2 regions of the Streptomyces sp. NPDC029169 genome follow, and region 2 is predicted to be linked to the other one. Evidence: riboswitches for the same ligand, from Rfam matches in the RefSeq annotation. Region 2 holds a riboswitch; the other holds the start of a gene.
The links. Region 2 has a riboswitch for glycine ahead of gcvT (glycine cleavage system aminomethyltransferase GcvT). Riboswitches for the same ligand answer to the same signal wherever they lie in the genome.

Region 1 (10,372 bases), on a different contig from region 2:
CCGGATTCCAGGGCGGCGCCCGGACCGGCATCGTCCGCACCCGGCTGCGCGGCGACCGCACCCTGCTGACCGGCCACGCGGTCACGGTGATCGACGGCGAGCTGACCGCCTGACCCGCCTCCCGGACACGAAGACTCCCGGGCACGAAGAAGGGGCGTACGGCCATCGCCGTACGCCCCTTCCGTCATCGTTCCCTCCCGCATCTACACGGTGGGCAGCCAGTCCACCCGCCCGGCCAGCAGGCCGTACCCGACGAAGGCCACGAGGTCGAGCAGCGCGTGAGCCACCACCAGTGGCATCACTCGCCCCCAGCGCCGGTAGAGATACACGAACACGACGCCCATCACGACGTTCCCGACGAAACCGCCGACGCCCTGGTAGAGGTGGTACGAGCCGCGCAGCACCGAACTCGCCATCAGCGCCGCCGTCGGCGACCACCCCAACTGCCCCAGCCGGCGCAGCAGATAGCCGACGACGATGACCTCCTCCAGTACGGAGTTCTGTACCGCCGAAAGGATCAGCACCGGGTACTTCCACCACACGTCGGGCAGCGACTCGGGCACCACGGTCAGATTGAATCCGGCTCCCCGCGCCGCCAGGTAGAAGAACAGCCCGGCGCTCCCGATGACGGCCGCGACCAGTGCCCCCTTGGCGAGGTCGGGCCAGGACCGCGTCCGGTCGAAGCCGACGGCCCGCAGCCCCGAGCCCTCGCGCAGCAGCAGGTGGGCGACGAGCACGACCGGGACGAGCGCGGTGGCGATGCCGAAGAGCTGCCAGGCCAGATCGAGCCAGGGCCGCCCGGGCGCGAACGAGCCGTTGAGCGTCGCCGCCTGTTCCTTCAGCCCGCCGGGCTTGGTCACCGAGCCGATGAAGCTGATAAGGGACGACAGGGCGCTCGCGCCGAGCGACAGCGCGAGGACGATCAGTGTCTCGGACCGTAGGATCCCGCGCGGCAGCCCGTCGGGCGGAAGGGCACCAGGCACCACTCGTTGATCCGACACCACACCTGTCTCCACTTCCCCATCGCGTTCCGGGTACGGAGATCATGCGTGACGGCCCGGGGCGCGCGCCATTCCGGGTGGCTACTCGATCCCCACCGGCCAGCGGTGCACCGGCTCCCCGGCGTGCATCAGCTCGGCGTACCTGCGGGTCGTGGCGGCGAGCGCCGCCTCCCGGTCGAGGCCGGAGTCCAGCGCCTGGTGGAACGTGTCGACCTGCCAGGAGGCCCCGTTGACCCGCCCGCGGCAGCGTTCCTCGATCACCCCGAGGTAGAGGTCCCGGTCGGCCGGCTCGATGTGCCAGGCGTCGAGCCCGGCCGCGGCCAGCGGCAGCAGCTCGTCGAGGACGAGCCGTACCGCCGGGACGGTCCCCACCCCGCCCGAGCGCCCGGGCCGGGGCCAGCGCAGCTCCGACTCGATGCCGTGGCGGCACGCGGTGTCGAAGTTGGCGGCGGCGTCCTCGAAGGGCAGCCGCTTCCAGATCGGCCGGGTGTCCTCGGCAAGCGCCCGCACCAGACCGTAGTAGAAGGCCGCGTTGGCGACGACGTCGGTGACGGTCGGCCCAGCCGGCAGCACCCGGTTCTCCACGCGCAGGTGCGGGACGCCGTCGACCCAGCCGTAGACCGGCCGGTTCCAGCGGTAGACCGTGCCGTTGTGCAGGACGAGCTCCTGCAGCCGCGGCACCCCGCCCTGGTCGAGGACGAGCAGCGGGTCCTCCTCGTCGCAGATCGGCAGCAGGGAGGGGAAGTAGCGCAGGTTCTCCTCGAAGAGGTCGTACGCGGAGTCCACCCACCGCTCCCCGAACCAGGTGCGCGGCCGCACGCCCTGGGCCTGGAGCTCGGGCGGGCGGGTGTCCGTGGCCTGGGTGAAGAGCGGCGGCCTGGACTCGCGCCACAGCTCCCGGCCGAACAGGAACGGCGAGTTGGCGCCGACGGCGATCTGGACCGCCGCCACGGCCTGCGCCGCGTTCCACACCGCGGCGAACCGGGCCGGGGTGACCTGGAGGTGCAGTTGCACGGAGGTGCAGGCCGCCTCCGGCACGATCGAGGTGGACGTGCAGGTGAGCCGCTCCACACCGTGTATGTCGAGCGTGAAGTCCTCGCCGCGGGCGGCGACGATCTGGTCGTTGAGGAGGGTGTAGCGGTCGACGGCCGAGAGGTTCTCGGAGACGAGATCGCCCTGGGCCAGCGTGGGCAGAATTCCGATCATCACGACGCCCGCGTCGACTTCGCGGGCCTTGCGGTCGGCATATCCGAGCCCCGTCGTCAGCTCTTCCGCGAGCCGGTCGAAAACGCGGCCTCCGAGCCGGTGCGGAGCGATGTTCACCTCGAGGTTGAACATTCCGAGCTCCGTCTGGAAATCCGGGCTGGCGATGCGCTCGAGGACCGCCCCATTCACCATCCTCGGCATGCCGTCGGCGCCCGCGAGATTGAGTTCGATCTCCAGGCCCATCAGATTCCTCGGCCGGTCGAACCTCTTCTCCGCCAGGAGCCTCGCCAGCCCCGCCAGACACTGCTGGAGCTTCCTGCGGTATCTCTGCCGATCGGACAGGTCGAACCCGTCTGCCACGACCTTCTCCCCCATGGAAGCGTCCCTTCCGATCGGGCGGCCACGGCGACGGCCGCGCGCGTCACGGACGATGATGCCCACACCATTGATCCATAACGCCTGCGGGCCACCCTCGTTGAACGATAGGCTGGTTTGCGCGATCGTCCGGCACGTCCCGAGGGCATCCGGCAAAGGACATATTCCGCGGCCATATTCACGGAAAGCGTGGAGTCGATATCCGGCCGTCCGCGGCGGCGAAGTCCTCGCAGGCAGACGACCGGCGCGTGTCACAAATACGATGAATCACCTCTGGAACAAGGCCGGTTGACGCCTTGTCGGCAATATCGGCGACCGCTAGAGGAAACACTGCGTGAACACGTCTCGTATAAACTCCGTGGACGAGGCAGAGTGTTGGCACCGGCCATGGCTTCATGGCCCCTTCGGCCCGGCAGCCCACAGCGCCGTCGTACCTGCCCACGCATCACCGTGTCTCCTGAGTGAGAGGCGACCCATCATGCTCCGACCCTCCCCGGCCCCTGCGCCGGCCCTGCGCAGTGTCCTCGCGGCTCTCGGTTCCCCCACCGCCGTCAGCGAGGCGCGAACTCCCGCCCTGCGGTCCGCCCAGGGGCCACTGAGCCCCGAGCTTCCCCTGCCCGTCCACGTCCTCGACGTACGGGACCAGGTCGTCCCGTCCGGGCAGACACCGCGCACGCGGCTGGCCGGCTGGCGCTTCCTGATCCGGGGCACCGACCGGGCGGTGGCCGCGGCCGACACCATGCTCACCCCCGACGGCTGGTCCTTCTCGCACTTCTTCGAGGGCCCCTACGTCACGGCCACCGAACGCGCCCTGCACCAGGCAGAGACCCTGCCCACCGCGTACCAGCCGCGGCTGCTCTCCGTACCGGAGCTGTACATGCTGACGCTGTGGCTGCACGGCGACACGGAGGCCGACGGAGCCTCCTCCTCGCCCGACCCGGCCGACCTGCTCGTCCCGTTGGCCCCGGCTCCGCCCGGCATCGCGGCCCACCGGCCGCACCGGGTCGCCGACCTGCTGCCGGTCCTCACCCTGCGGCTGGCACCCCCGCCGCTCTTCGGCACCCCGGCGCCGGCCTGATCCACCCCTGACGAGCCCCCCAGTCGCCCCGCGGCAGATCCCGCCGCGGGGCGCCATACTGTCCGAACGGCAGCGTCGAACACCCCTCCCCGTACGGACTAGCCCACCAGGGCTACCCCGAACCACCCGAAGAGACCGCCCAGTTGAACTGAACCGCTCGCGCGGGTGATACGTCTTCATGCAGTAGGAAGAGCTGCCGTGAAATACCTGCGGATCGACGTCCGTGGGGGAAGACTGGAAGAACCGAACCGACAACGGGGGGCGGCCATGAGCACCGCAGCGAGCCGCAGGACGACACTCACCACGACGCAGCGAAAGAACCCATCCATGTGCCAGCACCAGCCTGCCTGTCCCACCGCCGACTCAGCCGACCGGGAGGCGGCCCGCCTGATGGCGCACCACCCGGAGCAGGGCTGGAGCCTGCTGTGCAACGGGGTCCTGCTCTTCGAGGACACCGGTGAACTGCTGCCGGACGGCCAGATCATCGCCCCGCACCGCCCGCTGACGGCGGGCAGGGTGACGACCGCCGCCTGACATCAGGGCGCATCGGGCACGACACGTACGAGGGAACGCGCAAGGGCCGGCCCGGAGAGAGACTCTCCGAACCGGCCCTGACTCATGTCAGGCCCGCGGCCCGCGCTGTGCTCAGTTGTCGTACTCGTCCAGCGGCGGGCAGGAGCAGACGAGGTTGCGGTCGCCGAACGCGCCGTCGATCCGGCGGACCGGCGGCCAGTACTTGTCCGCGGCCGAGACACCGGCCGGGAAGACCGCCTCGTCACGGGTGTACGCGTGGTTCCACTCGCCGCCCAGCGCCGCGGCGGTGTGCGGGGCGTTGTGCAGCGGGTTGTCGTCGGCCGGCCACTCGCCCGACGCGACCTTCTCGATCTCGCCGCGGATCGCGATCATCGTGTCGCAGAAGCGGTCGAGTTCGGTCAGGTCCTCGGACTCGGTCGGCTCGATCATCAGGGTGCCGGCCACCGGGAACGACATCGTGGGCGCGTGGAAGCCGTAGTCGATCAGGCGCTTGGCGATGTCGTCGACGCTGACGCCGGTTGCCTTCGACAGCGGGCGCAGGTCGACGATGCACTCGTGGGCGACGAGCCCGGCCGGACCGGTGTAGAGCACCGGGTAGTGCGGCTCCAGGCGCTTGGCGATGTAGTTCGCCGCGAGGACGGCCACCTGCGTGGCGCGCTTGAGGCCCTCGCCACCCATCAGACGCACGTACGACCAGGAGATCGGCAGGATGCCCGCCGAACCCCACGGGGCGGCCGAGATCGGGCCGACGCCCGTCTCGGGACCGGCGCTCGGCTGGAGCGGGTGGTTCGGCAGGTACGGGGCGAGGTGCGCACGCACACCGACCGGACCGACGCCGGGGCCACCGCCGCCGTGCGGGATGCAGAAGGTCTTGTGCAGGTTCAGGTGCGAGACGTCGCCGCCGAACTTGCCCGGCTTGGCCAGACCCACCAGCGCGTTGAGGTTCGCGCCGTCGACGTACACCTGACCGCCGGCCTCGTGGACCTCGGCGCAGATGTCGGCGACGTGCTCCTCGAACACACCGTGCGTGGACGGGTAGGTGATCATCAGCACGGACAGCTCGTCGCGGTACTGGGCAATCTTGGCGCGCAGGTCCTCGACGTCGACCTCGCCGTCGTCGGCGGTCTTGACGACCACGACCTTCATGCCGGCCATGACCGCGGAGGCCGCGTTGGTGCCGTGCGCGGAGGACGGGATGAGGCAGACGGTGCGCTGCTCGTCGCCGTTGGCGCGGTGGTAGGCGCGGACGGCCAGCAGACCGGCCAGCTCGCCCTGCGAACCGGCGTTGGGCTGGATGGACACCTTGTCGTAACCGGTGACCTCGGCAAGCTGCTCTTCCAGCTCACGAATCAGCGTGACATACCCAGCAGCCTGCTCGATGGGCGCGAAGGGGTGGATCTGACCGAACTCGGGCCAGGTCACCGGCTCCATCTCGGTGGTCGCGTTCAGCTTCATGGTGCAGGAGCCGAGCGGGATCATGCCGCGGTCGAGCGCGTAGTCGCGGTCGGCGAGCTTGCGCAGATAGCGCAGCATCGACGTCTCGGAGCGGTGCGCGTGGAAGACCGGGTGGGTGAGGTACGCGTCGGAGCGCAGCAGCCCGGCGGGCAGCGCGTCCTCGGTGGCGGCGTCCAGGGCCTCGATGTCGGCGGCGACACCGAAGGCGCCCCAGACGGCGGCGAGCTGAGCGCGCCCAGTGGTCTCGTCACACGAAACAGAGACATGATCGGCGTCGACGAGGTACAGGTTGACGCCGGCCTCGCGGGCGGCGGCGACCGCCTCGGCGGCCTTGCCCGGCACGCGGACGGTGACGGTGTCGAAGAAGTCGCCGTGGACGACCTCGACCCCACCGGCGGTGAGACCGGCGGCGAGCACACTGGCGTACCGGTGGACGCGCTGAGCGATCTGCTTCAGACCGTCGGGCCCGTGGTAGACGGCGTACATACCGGCCATGACGGCGAGCAGGACCTGCGCGGTGCAGATGTTGCTGGTGGCCTTCTCGCGGCGGATGTGCTGCTCACGGGTCTGCAGGGCCAGGCGGTACGCCTTGTTGCCGTCGGCGTCCACGGAGACGCCGACGAGGCGGCCGGGCAGGGAGCGGGCGTGCTTGTCCTGGACGGCCATGTAGCCGGCGTGGGGCCCGCCGAAGCCCATGGGCACACCGAACCGCTGCGTCGTTCCGACCGCGATGTCGGCGCCGAGGGAGCCGGGCGAGGCCAGCAGGGTCAGGGCGAGCAGGTCGGCGGCGACGGTGACGATCGCGCCGAGCTCGTGGGCCGCGTCGATGAGCGGCTTGATGTCACGGACGGCACCGGAGGCACCGGGGTACTGCAGGAGCACGCCGAAGACACCGCGCTCGGCGATCTCGGCCGGAATGCCGTCGCTGAGGTCGGCGACGACGACCTCGACACCGGTCGGCTCGGCGCGGGTCTCGATGACGGCGATGGTCTGGGGCAGGGCGTCGGCGTCGATGAGGAAGACACCGTTCTTGACCTTGCCGACCCGGCGGGAGAGCGCCATGGCCTCGGCGGCCGCGGTGCCCTCGTCGAGGAGGGAGGCGCCGGAGGTGGGCAGCCCGGTGAGGTCGGCGACCATGGTCTGGAAGTTGAGCAGCGCCTCGAGGCGCCCCTGCGAGATCTCGGGCTGGTACGGCGTGTAGGCGGTGTACCAGGCCGGATTCTCCATGACGTTCCGGAGAATGACCGGAGGCGTAAAGGTCCCGTAGTACCCGAGCCCGATCATGGGGGCGAGGACCTGGTTGCGGTCGGCGAGCTCACGCAGCTCGGCGAGGACCTCGGCCTCGGTCCGGGCGGCGGGCAGGCCGAGCGCCTCGGCGTTCTTGATCACGTCCGGCACGGCGGCGGCCGTGAGCTCGTCGAGGGAGCCGTAGCCGACCTGCGCGAGCATCTTGGCCCGGGCTTCGGCGTCGGGCCCGATGTGCCGCTGCTCGAACGGGATGCCCTGTTCGAGTTCGGAGAGCGGAATGCGGTGGGCGGTCATGTACGGAGGCCTCCTGGTCGTCACGACCTGCGAGGGGCACCACGGCGCGGGTGCCCGGACGGCCTCCCCCTCTGTCATCTCAACCTGAGAGCTTCACCGGCACGCCAAAGGCACGCCGGTTTTCACCGTCGGTGAGAGCGGACGCCGTCGGACCTCCGCTCTGCTTTCCAGAGTGACCTCGTCCGTGCGGTACAGGGGCCTGAGAGATTCCGGGGAGGATTTGCTCCTTCGGCGCCTCCGAAAGGTTTCTTCGGAGGACTCTCCCGCACAGGGTCGACAGCCACAGCCAGCCTACCAGCGCGGTTCCCGGTCCCATCGCTCAAGTGGCCGACATCCCAGATGTGCACTTTCGTAGTTTGTAGAGCAGTTGCGACCAGTTGGAGGGACCGTGCAGACCGACATCGATCCGCGCAGCCTGATCGGCCGCAAGGCGTACGACCGCAACGGACACAAGATCGGCACCGTGGACGAGGTGTACCTGGACGACGCGACGGGAGTCCCCGAGTGGGCGGCGGTCCGCACCGGCCTCTTCAGCCGGGACGCGTTCGTCCCGCTGGAGCCGAGCGAACTGGTCGGCGACGGCCTCCACGTCCCGTACGAGCGCGCCCTGATCAAGGACGCCCCCGACTTCGGCGTGGGCCGCCACCTCTCCCCGGAACAGGAACTCCAGCTCTACCGCCACTACAGCCTGGCCCTCCCACCCCCACCCCCAGCAGACGTCGACTTCGGCCGCCTGGCAGGCCAGGAGGAGGGGTAGACGCCTACGCCACCACCACCCGGCCACCTGGCAGGCCAGGCGGAGCGCTGGACGGCATGCCGTCCACACCCGGCCACGTCGCAGGCCAGGCGGAGGGCTAGACGCCTACGCCACCACGCCACCCTCCTGCATGGCGAACCTGCCGCAGCCGCCGACGGCGTCGCTCAGCCCCCATGGGGGGACCCGCCGTCACCGACGCCACGCCCTCCCGCGGCGCGAAGCCGCCGCGTCCGACCTCCCCCGCGGCGCAAAGGCTGCCGCAGGCGCCTCCCGCGGACGCCGACGGTGCTCAGCCCCCACGGGAAGACCCGCACCTCTGTCATCTCAGTTGCACGGGTGGTGCGGGTGGGGACCCCAGCCCGGCCGGAGGCCGGGCGCACCCCCACTAGGCGACCGCCGCCGTGCCCGCCCCGCCCCCCGCCAGCGGCAGCGGCTCCCCCACCTCCAGCTCCGGATCATCGACGAGAAACGTCCGCACCCGCCCCGGCCCCGACCCCGGCTCCTCGAAGCGCACGGTGACCCGCCCCACCCCGCTCCCCTGCACCCACCCGGCCCCGTACACGGCATGCCGTACGTCGTGCCCGGGCGCCCATCTCCGCTCGGCGGGCACCGGCTCCTCCGGTTCGGCAGCGGCCTCCGGCGCAGGGGCTTCCTCCGCCCCCGCCCCCGAATCGTCCGCCGCCTGCGCGAACAGATCCTCCTGCGTGTAGTCCGCGAGCCCGCTCACCCCCACCCCCAGCAACCGCACCCCACCCGTCGTGTCCACCCCCTCGAGCAGCCGCCCCGCCGCCTCCCGCACCACCAGGGGATCGTCCGTCGGCCCCCGCAGCGTCTCCGAGCGCGTCAGCGTCGAGAAGTCGAAGCGCCGGACCTTCAGCACGATCGTGCGCCCCGAGTGCCCCGACGCCCGCAGCCGCCCCACGCACCGCTCGGCCAGCCGCTCAACCTCGATCCGGATCCGCACCCGGTCGTGCAGGTCCACGTCGAAGGTGTCCTCGACCGACACGGACTTCGCGTCCCGCTCGGCCACCACGGGCCGATCGTCGTACCCCATGGCCATCCGGTACAGGGAGGCCCCGTGCGCCCGCCCCAGCAGCCGTACAAGCTCGTCCTCGCCTGCTTCCGCCAGGTCCGACACCGTCGTCATCCCGGCCCGCCGCAGATGCTCCCCCGTGGCCGGCCCGACCCCCGGCAGGATCCGCACGGACTTCGGCCCGAGGAGATCCCGCTCCGTCCCCGGCTCTATGAGCACCAGGCCGTCCGGCTTGGCCTCCTCGGAGGCGATCTTGGCGAGCATCTTCGACCCCGCGAGCCCCACTGACCCCGTCAGCCCCGTGGTGGCGAGAATGTCCCTGCGCAGCCGCTCACCGGCCTCCCGGGCGCTCGCGGCGTCGTCCGCCACGCCCCCGGCCTCCAGGTCCACGAAGGCCTCGTCCAGGCTCAGCGGCTCGACCAGCGGCGACAGCCGCCCGAGCAGCTCCATGACCTGCTCGCTGATCGACCGGTAGAAGCCGAATCGCGGCACGAGATAGGCCGCGTTGGGCGCGAGCCGTCGCGCCTGCGCCATCGGCATCGCCGAGTGCACGCCGAAGCGCCGCGCCTCGTACGAGGCGGTGGCCACGACCCCGCGCGGGCCCAGCCCGCCGACGACCACGGGCTTTCCGCGCAGACTGGGCTTCGCCGCCTGCTCGGCGGCGGCGAAGAAGGCATCCATGTCGAGATGCAGAATCGTCGGCGCGGCTCTCACAACTCCGATGCTGCCCTACGCCACTGACAATCGACTCGCACGCGCATACGGACGCGCCGGGGCCCTGAGCGCTCAAACCGCCCGGTCGCGCCGCCGACGCGCGAGCTCGTCACCCGGGTTGTGCCCGATGAGCGTCTCACCGGTGTCGATGCGCTCCCCGTGCAGCTGCGAGAGCGCCGCCTCCACATCGCGCCAGACCACGCCGACCGCGATCCCGAAGACGCCCTGACCGCCCTGGAGCAGGTCCACGACCTCGTCGGGCGAGGAGCACTCGTACACCGTCGCCCCGTCGCTCATCAGGGTCATCCGCTCCAGATCGCGGAAGCCACGGGCCCGCAGATGCTGCACGGCGGCCCGGATGTTCTGCAGCGCGACCCCGGTGTCCAGGAAACGCTTGACGATCTTGAGTACGACGACGTCGCGGAAGCTGTACAACCGCTGCGTCCCGGATCCGTACGCCGGCCGCACGCTCGGCTCGACGAGCCCGGTGCGGGCCCAGTAGTCCAGCTGGCGGTAGGTGATCCCGGCCGCCGCGCAGGCGGTCGGACCGCGGTACCCGACCGTGTCCGTACTCACCGGCGTACCCGCCATCCGCGCACCCGCAACCGCACCCGCGCCCGCCCCGGAGTCGCCCACACTGCCGTGAAGCGGATACGGACCGCTCTCGCCGGGCGCGC
Region 2 (10,372 bases):
CGCGGGTCGTTCGGGATCGCGTTCCGGTTGACCGTGATGCCGACCTCGTGGAGCCGGTCCTCGGCCTGCTGGCCGTCGAGCTCGGAGTTGCGCAGGTCGACCAGGACCAGGTGCACGTCCGTGCCGCCGGACAGGACCGAGACGCCGTGCTCCGCCACATCGCCGCGGGTCAGACGCTCGGCGAGGATCCGGGCGCCGTCCAGCGTGCGCTGCTGGCGCTCCTTGAACTCCTCCGAGGCCGCGATCTTGAAGGATACGGCCTTGGCCGCGATCACGTGCTCCAGCGGGCCGCCCTGGAAACCGGGGAAGACCGAGGAGTTCAGCTTCTTCGCGAACTCCTTCTTCGCGAGGATGATGCCGCCGCGCGGGCCGCCGAGCGTCTTGTGCGTGGTGGAGGTCACCACGTCCGCGTACTCGACCGGGTTCGGGTGCAGACCGGCCGCGACCAGACCCGCGAAGTGGGCCATGTCGACCCACAGGTACGCCTCGACCTCGTCGGCGATCCGGCGGAACTCGGCGAAGTCCAGCTGACGCGGGTAGGCGGACCAGCCCGCGATGATCACCTTGGGGCGGTGCTCCTTGGCCAGGCGCTCGACCTCGGCCATGTCGACCAGGCCGGAGTCGTCCACGTGGTACGCGACCACGTCGAACTGCTTGCCCGAGAAGTTCAGGCGCATGCCGTGCGTGAGGTGACCGCCGTGGGCCAGGTCCAGGCCCAGGATCGTGTCGCCGGGCTGGGCGATCGCGAACAGCGCGGCCTGGTTCGCGGAGGCGCCGGAGTGCGGCTGGACGTTGGCGTACTCGGCGCCGAACAGGTCCTTGATCCGGTCGATGGCGATCTGCTCGGCCACGTCGACGTGCTCGCAGCCGCCGTAGTAGCGGCGGCCCGGGTAGCCCTCGGCGTACTTGTTGGTGAGGACCGAGCCCTGGGCCTCCATGACGGCGACCGGAGCGAAGTTCTCCGAGGCGATCATCTCGAGGGTGGACTGCTGGCGGTGGAGCTCGGCGTCGACGGCGGCGGCGACGTCCGGGTCCAGCTCGTGGAGAGGGGTGTTGAGAAGCGACATGAATCGATCCCTAGGGGGTCTCGGTTAGCCGGCGGTGAATGCGGTGTACTCGTCGGCGGTGAGCAGGTCCTCCGGCTCGCCCTCGATGCGTACCTTGAACAGCCAGCCACCCTCGAACGGGGCGGAGTTCACCAGGGAGGGGTCGTCCACGACGTCCTGGTTGGCCTCGACGACCTCGCCGGTCACCGGCGCGTACAGGTCGCTGACGGACTTGGTGGACTCCAGCTCGCCACAGGACTCGCCCGCGGTCACCGTGTCACCGACCTCCGGGAGCTGCACGAAGACGACGTCGCCCAGGGCGTTCGCCGCGTGCTCCGTGATGCCGACCGTCGCGACGCCGTCCTCGGCGACCGACAGCCACTCGTGCTCCTTGCTGTAGCGAAGCTGCTGGGGGTTGCTCATGTCGTGATTCTCCTGGATCGGGGGAGTGCTGATGTACGCGGGTCTTACGGGGTGAGACGAGAAGTGGGACGGAGTGAGGCGTGTCACTTCTGGCGCTTGTAGAAGGGCAGCGCCACGACCTCGTACGGCTCGTGGGTGCCGCGGATGTCCACACCTACACCCTGCGTGCCGGGCTCGGCGTGCGCCGCGTCCACGTACGCCATCGCGATCGGCTTTCCGAGGGTGGGGGAGGGGGCGCCGGAGGTGACCTCGCCGATGACCTGGCCGTCGGCGACGACCGCCATGCCGGCGCGCGGGACGCGGCGGCCCTCGGCGATCAGGCCGACGAGCTTGCGCGGCGGGGCGGTTTCGGCGCGCTCGGCGGCCTTCTCGAGCGCCTCGCGGCCGACGAAGCGGCCCTCGTTGGTCGTCTTCTCGAACTTCACGACCCGGCCGAGGCCCGCGTCGAACGGGGTGAGGGAGGTCGTCAGCTCGTGTCCGTACAGCGGCATGCCCGCCTCCAGGCGGAGCGTGTCACGGCAGGACAGGCCGCACGGGATGAGACCGACCGGGGCGCCGGCCTCGGTCAGCGCCCGCCAGACGCCCTCGGCGTGCTCGGGCTTCAGGAACAGCTCGAAGCCGTCCTCGCCGGTGTAGCCGGTACGGGCGATCAGCGCGGGGACCCCGGCGACCGTGCCCGGGAGGCCGGCGTAGTACTTCAGCCCGTCCAGGTCGGCGTCGGTGAGCGACTTCAGGATGCCGGGGGACTCCGGGCCCTGGACGGCGATCAGGGCGTACGCGTCACGGTCGTCGCGGACCTCGGCGTCGAAGCCGGCCGCGCGCGCGGTCAGCGCGTCGAGGACGACCTGGGCGTTGGAGGCGTTGGCGACGACCATGTAGTGAAGAGACCCAGCCTCGCGCTCCTGGAGCCGGTACACGATCAGGTCGTCGAGGATGCCGCCGTCCTCCTGGCAGATCATGGTGTAACGGGCGCGGCCCACGCCCACCGTGGAGATGTTGCCGACCAGGGCGTAGTCGAGGAGCTCGACGGCCTGCGGACCGGTGACGGTGATCTCGCCCATGTGGGAGAGGTCGAAGAGGCCCGCCTTGGTGCGGACGGCGTTGTGCTCGTCGCGCTCGCTGCCGTAGCGCAGCGGCATGTCCCAGCCGGCGAAGTCGGTCATGGTCGCGCCCAGGGAGCGATGCAGGGCATCGAGGGCGGTATGGCGGGGGGCAGTGCTCATGGGGTGGCTCCCGGGTCCCAAGGGCGGAAAACATGACGGGCGAGGACGTCCTCCCCATCTGTCATGGAACCTGAGAGGTTCACCGAGAGCATCTCGTCACCGAGAGATCGGCTTGCACCTTGGGTGGGAACGCCATGGGGCGTCCCGCTTTTCAGATCTGCCTCATCCACGCGGTACGGGGCCTGAGAGATTCAAGGGAGGGTCTTGCTCCTTCGGCGCCCGGGGCCCACCGTGGTGGTTCCGGGACTCTCCCGCGCGGATTCGAGCGGCCGGTATGCGGTTGTGTGCGCTTGGCGCGCACATCATTGCACGCGGTGTCCGATCGGCAAATCGCTTGTGCCTTATTACCGCTTCTTTACACTTCGTGGGCAGGGGGTCCCCGGGACCCGACAGGGGGAGAGAGCGATGACGATCCAGCACACCGGTGCCTACGCCACGGGCACGGGCATAGCGGCTCCGCGCGCCCGCGCCAGGACGCGGAGGCGCCGCGCCGCCACGCCCCTGCTGCGCGACCTGCGCGAGCGGGGCGGCCGGGGTCCCCGGACGCTCGCCTTCGCCGCCGGTGACCTCGTGGTGGTCTCCGGGCTGCCCGGAAGCGGCAAGTCGACGCTGATGCGCCGCGCGGCGGAGGGCCTGGGCATCGACTCGCAGGACGCCCGCGAGCGCTGGGAGGCCCGGCTGCCGGGCTTCCTGCCGTACGCCGTCTACCGCCCGCTGGCCCGGCTCGCCCACTACGCCGGGCTGCGGCGGGCGCTGCGCTCCGGGCGGAGCGTCGTCGTCCACGACTGCGGCACGCAGTCCTGGGTACGGAACTGGCTGGCGCGCGAGGCCCGCCGCCGGGGCCGCTCGCTGCATCTGGTCCTGCTCGACGTCACCCCCGACGCGGCCCGCGCGGGACAGCGCGAGCGGGGCCGCGGCGTCTCGGGGTACGCCTTCGCCCGCCACCGCCGGGCCGTCGGCCGCCTGCTGAGCTCCGTCGAGTCCGGCCGCCTGCCGCGCGGCTGCGCCTCGGCAACCCTCCTCGACCGCGACGCCGCGGGAGCCCTCCAGGCGATCGGCTTCCGCACCGCGGACTGACGCCCGCCGCGCTGGGCGATCGCCGGCACCGCGGACTGACGCCCGCCGCGCAGGGCGATCGCCGGCACCACGGACTGACCTCCGCCGCGCGGGGCGATCGCCGGCGCGCGCTGACGGCGGGCCTCGTGCGCGCCGGTGATCGCTGACGCGGGCCGGCGGCGGGTCTCCTGCCGCGTCGGCCGCCGCCCAGACGGATCGGCGCCTGCCGATCCCGCCCGTCGGACGGCCGCCCGGTCGAACCGGACCCGCCGGCTCCGGGGGCTTTTGGACGCGGCGGTGTCAGGGCGGCGTTAGGGTTCTGCCCCGAGGGCGTCGTGACCAGGGCGCGAGGGCGCCGTGACCCAGGGCGTGAGACGTGACCCAGGGCGCGGGAGAGTGTCGCGACCAGCGCGCGTGAGAAGGGGAATCGGGAACCGTGGACGTTACGTGGCCGGGCAACGAGCTCGAAGAGGTCCTCGCGGCCTCGCTCGGCAACCCCTCCGCCGGGGGCCGGCTCGTCGAGGTGCTCGGGCGGAGCCCCGTCTGGGTGCCGCTGCCCAACGGCGGCGGCCCGGAGAGCCGGGACCTCGATCTGCCCACGATGGAGATCGACGGACTCCCGTACGTCCCCGTCTTCAGCTCCGAGCAGCAGTTCCTCGCCTGCGTCGGCAGCCACATGTCCTTCACCGTCGCGCCCGCCCGTGACTTCGCCCGCGGCCTGCCCCCGCAGCTCGGCATCGCCGTGAACCCCGGCGGCACCGTCGGCGCCCCGCTGCCCCCGCCCGCCGTCGCCGAGCTCTGCCGCGTCGGCCGCACCCCGCTGGACGGCCCCGCGAGCGGCGGCCGGGTCCGGCTCTTCGAGCCCGACTGGCAGGACGACCCCGTCGACTTCCTCTCCGCCGCGGCCGCCGAGTTCGAGGCCACCGGCGTCGTCGTCTCCGCCCGCCGCGCCCTGGCCAGCGTCGAGGGCACCGAACCGGCCCTCTTCGTCGGCGTCGAGCTCGTCTCCTGGGACGGCGTCGACCGGAACGCGCCCCTCGACGCCCTCGGCCGCGCGCTCGGCCGGGTCGAGGTCGCCTGGCCGGTCAACCTCATCCTGCTCGACGTCGCGCAGGACCCGGTCGGCGACTGGATGCTGGAGCGGGTGCGCCCCTTCTATCAGCGGGCCTCCCGGTAACTAAGCTGGTTCGGTGGACGGAAGAGGGGCGGGAACCAGGGTGAGCGCGTCAGGCACCGCTGCGGCCGGACAGGCCGCCGGCGGACAGGTCGAGCACATGCTGCGCCAGGTGGCACCCGGACGCTACGACGCGTACGAGCAGCTGCTGCACGCCCTCGCCGACGGCAGCGTGTGGATGCTGCTCTGGCAGGGCGCGCCCGGCTCGCCCGAGGCCCAGTACGGGAACATGGAGGTCGACGGCTTCGGGTACGCCCCCTGCGTCACCTCCGCCCAGGAGCTCGCCGCCTCCGGCTGGAACCGCGCCCACGAGGTGGCCACCGGCATCGAGATCGCCCGCGCGCTGTACCCCGACCGCTGGGGCATCTGGCTCAACCCGCACGACGCGAACGGCGGCGTCGGCATCCCCTGGGCCGACCTCCGCCGGATCGCCACCGGTCTGGACCGGATGCCGGCCGGACCGCTGCGGCTCTCCGAACCCGCCCTGGAGATCCCCCAGTTCTACGCCCTGCTGACCCAGAACGCCCATCGCACCCCGTCCGTACGGGCGCTGCGCCGGGCCTGGGTGCAGCCCGCACTCGGCTCCCCGTACCTCGCCATCGGTCTCGACCTGTACGACACCTCCGCCGCCTCGGTCGAGGCGGTGCGGGCGATGATGCGCCAGTCGATCTCCGCCGTCCCCGACGGCCTGCCCGTCTCGACGGTCGCGATGTCCGACGCGTACGACCCCGTCGCGATGTGGCTGCGCGCCAACACGCGGCCGTTCTACGACCGCGACGCGCACGCCGCGCCCGCTGCCCCGAACGCCCCGAGTTACGGCTATCCCCCGGTCGCACCCCGGACGTACTGATACATCCGTTCTGTCACCCCAATTCACTCCCATACCAGAGGAGTTGGGGTACATGTCCGTTCTGGCCGATTAGCGGGTGAGATGGTCCGCTGACGCGATCACAGCGTCCGGATAACGGAAGGCAACGAACCGCATCACGGTTGAGCAAACATTCACCGTGAGGTCTGGCGGGTGATCGCGAACCCATTGAAGACTCCCCGGAACACCGGGCGTTCGGCCTCCTGGCCGGTGCCCCGCAGTTGTTCCACCAAGCCGCTACCCGCGGCGGGCAAGGGCCGGCTACCGGCGGCCGAGAGGGGTCCTCACCACGATGACGGCACCACTGCACGAGACGAGTGCGGCCGAGTCGACCGCCGCCGTCGACGCCGTGCCCGACGCGCCGCCCGGCAAGGCGATCGAGGGACGTTCCCCCTGGCAGATCGCCTGGCTGCGACTGAAGCGCGACAAGCTCGCGCTGGCCGGCGGCGCGATCGTGATCTTCCTGGTCATCGTCGCGATCTTCGCGCCCGTCATCGTGGGCCTGCTCGGCCACCCGCCGGACGAGTTCCACGAGGACCAGATCGACCCGCTGTTCGGCACCCCGATCGGCGCCTACGGCGGCATCAACGGCGACTTCCTCCTCGGCGTCGAGCCGGTCAACGGCCGCGACGTCTTCAGCCGCATCGTCTACGGGGCCCGCATCTCGCTGCTCGTCGCGTTCCTCGCGGCGATGTTCGCGGTCGTCCTCGGCACGATCCTCGGCATCGTCGCCGGCTACTTCGGCGGCTGGATCGACGCGGCGCTCAGCCGGGTCATGGACGTCATGCTCGCCTTCCCGCAGCTGCTCTTCACCATCGCCCTGGTCTCCGTGCTCCCCAACGAGCTGCTGGGCTTCTCCGGTTCGGGGGTCCGCATCGGTGCGCTGGTGATCGTGATCGGCTTCTTCGGCTGGCCGTACGTCGGCCGGATCGTCCGCGGCCAGACCCTGTCGCTGCGTGAGCGCGAGTACGTGGAGGCCGCCCGCAGCCTGGGCGCCGGCCGCCTCTACATCCTGCGCCGGGAGCTGCTGCCCAACCTGATCGCCCCGATCATGGTCTACGCGACCCTCATGATCCCCACCAACATCCTCACCGAAGCGGCCCTCAGCTTCCTCGGCGCGGGTGTGAAGCCGCCCACCGCTTCCTGGGGCCAGATGCTGTCGACGGCCATCTCCACCTACGAGTCGGACCCCCTGTTCATGGTGATCCCCGGCCTCGCGATCTTCATCACCGTTCTGGCGTTCAACCTCTTCGGCGACGGCGTGCGAGACGCGCTCGACCCGAAGGCCGCTCGCTGAGCACCCGCACCCGCCAGCCCGCACGCCCGCACAGACCCGCCCCTGCCGCAGGTGACAGGAGGCAATCAACACCGGCGGACCGTCCCTGACGGCCGCCACTATCCGGAGGTTGCGAGACCATGACTCTGAACAGCTCATCGCGGCGCAGAATCGCCGCGGGCGCGCTGCTCGCCGCGGCCACGATGGTCGTCACCACCGCCTGTGGCGGCGGCAGCGGCGACGGTGACAAGGGCACGACCGGCGCGCCTGGCTTCAACGCCGCCGTGAACAAGGTCGCCAACGCCTCCGACAAGAAGGGCGGCGAGCTGAAGTTCATCGGCTCGCAGGAGGCCGACTCGTGGGACCCGCAGCGCGGCTACTACGGCTTCGTGTGGGACTTCGCCCGCTACTACACGCGCCAGCTGGTCACCTACAAGGCCGAGCCGGGCGCCGCCTCCACCGAGCTGGTCCCCGACCTCGCCACCGACGCCGGCAAGATCTCGGCCGACGGCCTGACCTACACCTTCACGCTGAAGGACGGGGTCACCTGGGAGGACGGCAAGCCGATCACCTCCAAGGACATCAAGTACGGCATCGAGCGCATCTGGGCCCAGGACGTCATCTCCGGCGGCCCGATCTACCTCCAGCAGGTCCTCGACCCCAAGGGCGAGTACAAGGGTCCCTACAAGGACACCACCCCGGACAAGCTCGGCCTGAAGGCGATCGAGACCCCGGACGACAAGACCATCATCTTCAAGCTGCCGGTCGCCAACGGTGACTTCCTGCAGATGCTGGCCATGCCCGCCGCCTCCCCGGTCCGCCAGGACAAGGACACCAAGGCCCAGTACGGCCTGAAGCCCTTCTCCTCCGGCCCGTACAAGTGGCAGTCGTACACCCCCAACAAGTCGATGCTGCTCGTCCGCAACGACAAGTGGGACGCCAAGACGGACACCGTCCGCAAGGCGCTGCCGGACAAGATCAGCGTCAAGTTCACCACCAACGCCGACGACATGGACAACCGTCTGGTCGAGGGCGAGTACGACCTCGACCTCAACGCCACCGGCGTCGGCGCGGCGGCCCGCGCCAAGGTGCTCCAGCAGCACAAGGGGAACGCGGACAACCCGCAGACCGGCTTCATCCGCTACGCGGTCTTCCCGCAGACGGTCATCGACAACGTCGAGTGCCGCAAGGCGATCATCTACGCGGCCGACTCCAAGTCCCTCCAGACCGCGCGTGGCGGCCCGCAGGCCGGTGGCGACATCGCCACCAACATGCTGCCGCCGGCGATCAAGGGTGCCGACCCGAAGGCCGACCCGTACGGCAAGCTGGCCGGCAAGCCGGACATCGCCAAGGCCAAGGAGGCCCTGGCCAAGTGCGGTAAGCCGAACGGCTTCAAGACCACGATCGCGGTCCGCAACAACAAGAAGATCGAGATCGCGACCGCCGAGTCCCTCCAGCAGTCGCTGAAGGCCGTCGGCATCGACGCCCAGATCGACCTGTTCGACGGCGCCCAGACCTCCGGCATCATCGGTTCGCCGAAGGTGGTCAAGGACAAGGGCTACGGCATCATCATCATGGGCTGGGGCGCCGACTTCCCGACCGGCCAGGGCTTCCTGCAGCCGCTCGTCGACGGCCGCTTCATCCTGCAGAGCGGTAACAACAACTTCTCTGAGCTGAACGACCCGGCCATCAACGGCCTGTTCGACCAGGCGCTGAAGGAGACGGACCCGGTCAAGGCCGGCGAGCTCTACAAGCAGATCAACACCAAGGTCTCCGACGCCGCGGTCTACCTGCCCTTCACCCACGAGAAGAACATCATCTGGCGCTCCTCGCGACTGACCAACGTCTACACGGCCGACGCCTACAACGGCCGCTACGACTACGCGTCGCTCGGCGTCATGAAGTAAGTCCCGTCTCCATCCACCCGCTCCAACGGCGCACCACCCGCCGCTAGGTCCGAAGGGCAGGTGATGGCCGCGCACGGCGGCCGGGGAACCTGATCGGGATCCCCGGCCGCCGGTCGGCCGACCGCATGCTTGCATATATCGTCCGACGGCTTTTCGCCGTCGTAGTGATGCTGATGGTCGTCACCCTGGTGACGCTCAGCATCTTCTTCCTCATCCCCAAGATGACCGGCAGCGACCCTGCCGCGATGTTCGTCGGCAAGCAGGCGGATCCGGCTTCCATCGAAGCTGTCCGGCAGAAGCTGGGCCTGGACGAGCCGATCCTGGTGCAGTTCTGGCACTTCGTCTCCGGAATCTTCGTCGGCCGCGACTACGTCGGCGGAGGCAGCACCATCCACTGCGCGGCACCCTGCTTCGGCTACTCGTTCCGTACCGAGCAGGACGTCTCCACGATGCTGGTGGACGCCTTCCCCATCACCCTCTCCATGGTCATCGGCGCCGCCGCGCTGTGGCTGCTCATGGGCGTCACCACCGGTGTGGTCTCCGCGCTCAAGCGGGGCACGGCCGTGGACCGGGCCGCGATGTTCACCGCGCTCGCCGGTGTCTCGCTCCCCATCTTCTTCACCGGCATGCTGTCGATGTTCGTCTTCCGCACCCAACTGGGCTGGCTCAACGCCTCGTACGTGCCGATCAGCGAGTCCTTCGGCAGCTGGTTCGGCGGACTGCTGCTGCCCTGGGTCACCCTCGCCTTCCTGTACGCGGCGATGTACGCGCGGCTCACCCGCGCCACCATGCTGGAGGTCCTCGGCGAGGACTACATCCGTACGGCACGGGCCAAGGGCCTGCCGGAGCGGGTCGTGCTCGGCAAGCACGCCATGCGCTCCACGATGACCCCCATCCTGACCATCTTCGGCATGGACCTCGGCGCCCTCGTCGGCGGCGCGATCCTGACCGAGAGCACGTTCAACCTCCAGGGCCTCGGCTGGATGGCCATCAAGGGAGTGACCGAGCGCGACCTGCCGCTGATCCTGGCGGTCACGCTCATCACAGCGACCTGTGTCGTCATCGCCAACCTCGTGGTGGACCTTCTGTACGCGGTGATCGACCCCCGAGTGAGGCTCGCATGACGGACAAGCTGACCAAGACCGGCGCGGCCCTGGGAGAACCGGTCGCGTCCGGGAACGCCCCGTCCGACGCCTTCCTCGACGTCCGCGACCTGAAGATCCACTTCCCGACCGACGACGGCCTGGTCAAGTCCGTCGACGGGCTCAGCTTCCAGCTGGAGAAGGGCAAGACCCTCGGCATCGTGGGCGAGTCCGGCTCGGGCAAGTCGGTGACCTCGCTCGGCATCATGGGCCTGCACACGGTCGGCCAGTACGGCCGGCAGAAGGCGCGGATCTCC

Region 1: linked by a shared signal. The riboswitch ahead of gcvP (aminomethyl-transferring glycine dehydrogenase) and the one ahead of gcvT (glycine cleavage system aminomethyltransferase GcvT) in region 2 are both predicted to bind glycine.

What each region holds. Positions count from the first base shown of each region.
Region 1 is NZ_JBVHXA010000029.1:15,373-25,744, forward strand. It holds gene ACZ4VI_RS33840 (PhzF family phenazine biosynthesis protein) at 1-113, shown strand, start outside; gene ACZ4VI_RS33845 (CPBP family intramembrane glutamic endopeptidase) at 204-983, opposite strand; gene ACZ4VI_RS33850 (glutamate-cysteine ligase family protein) at 1,083-2,582, opposite strand; gene ACZ4VI_RS33855 (hypothetical protein) at 3,061-3,660, shown strand; gene ACZ4VI_RS33860 (DUF5999 family protein) at 3,988-4,194, shown strand; gene gcvP (aminomethyl-transferring glycine dehydrogenase) at 4,306-7,191, opposite strand; glycine riboswitch at 7,369-7,467, opposite strand; gene ACZ4VI_RS33870 (PRC-barrel domain-containing protein) at 7,580-7,948, shown strand; gene ACZ4VI_RS33875 (DNA polymerase IV) at 8,334-9,695, opposite strand; gene ACZ4VI_RS33880 (MerR family transcriptional regulator) at 9,768-10,372, opposite strand, start outside.
Region 2 is NZ_JBVHXA010000010.1:191,904-202,275, reverse strand. It holds gene ACZ4VI_RS20650 (serine hydroxymethyltransferase) at 1-1,067, opposite strand, end outside; gene gcvH (glycine cleavage system protein GcvH) at 1,092-1,469, opposite strand; gene gcvT (glycine cleavage system aminomethyltransferase GcvT) at 1,553-2,692, opposite strand; glycine riboswitch at 2,854-2,956, opposite strand; gene ACZ4VI_RS20635 (AAA family ATPase) at 3,098-3,769, shown strand; gene ACZ4VI_RS20630 (enhanced serine sensitivity protein SseB) at 4,185-4,925, shown strand; gene ACZ4VI_RS20625 (enhanced serine sensitivity protein SseB C-terminal domain-containing protein) at 4,966-5,772, shown strand; gene ACZ4VI_RS20620 (ABC transporter permease) at 6,083-7,087, shown strand; gene ACZ4VI_RS20615 (ABC transporter substrate-binding protein) at 7,207-8,973, shown strand; gene ACZ4VI_RS20610 (ABC transporter permease) at 9,099-10,097, shown strand; gene ACZ4VI_RS20605 (ABC transporter ATP-binding protein) at 10,094-10,372, shown strand, end outside.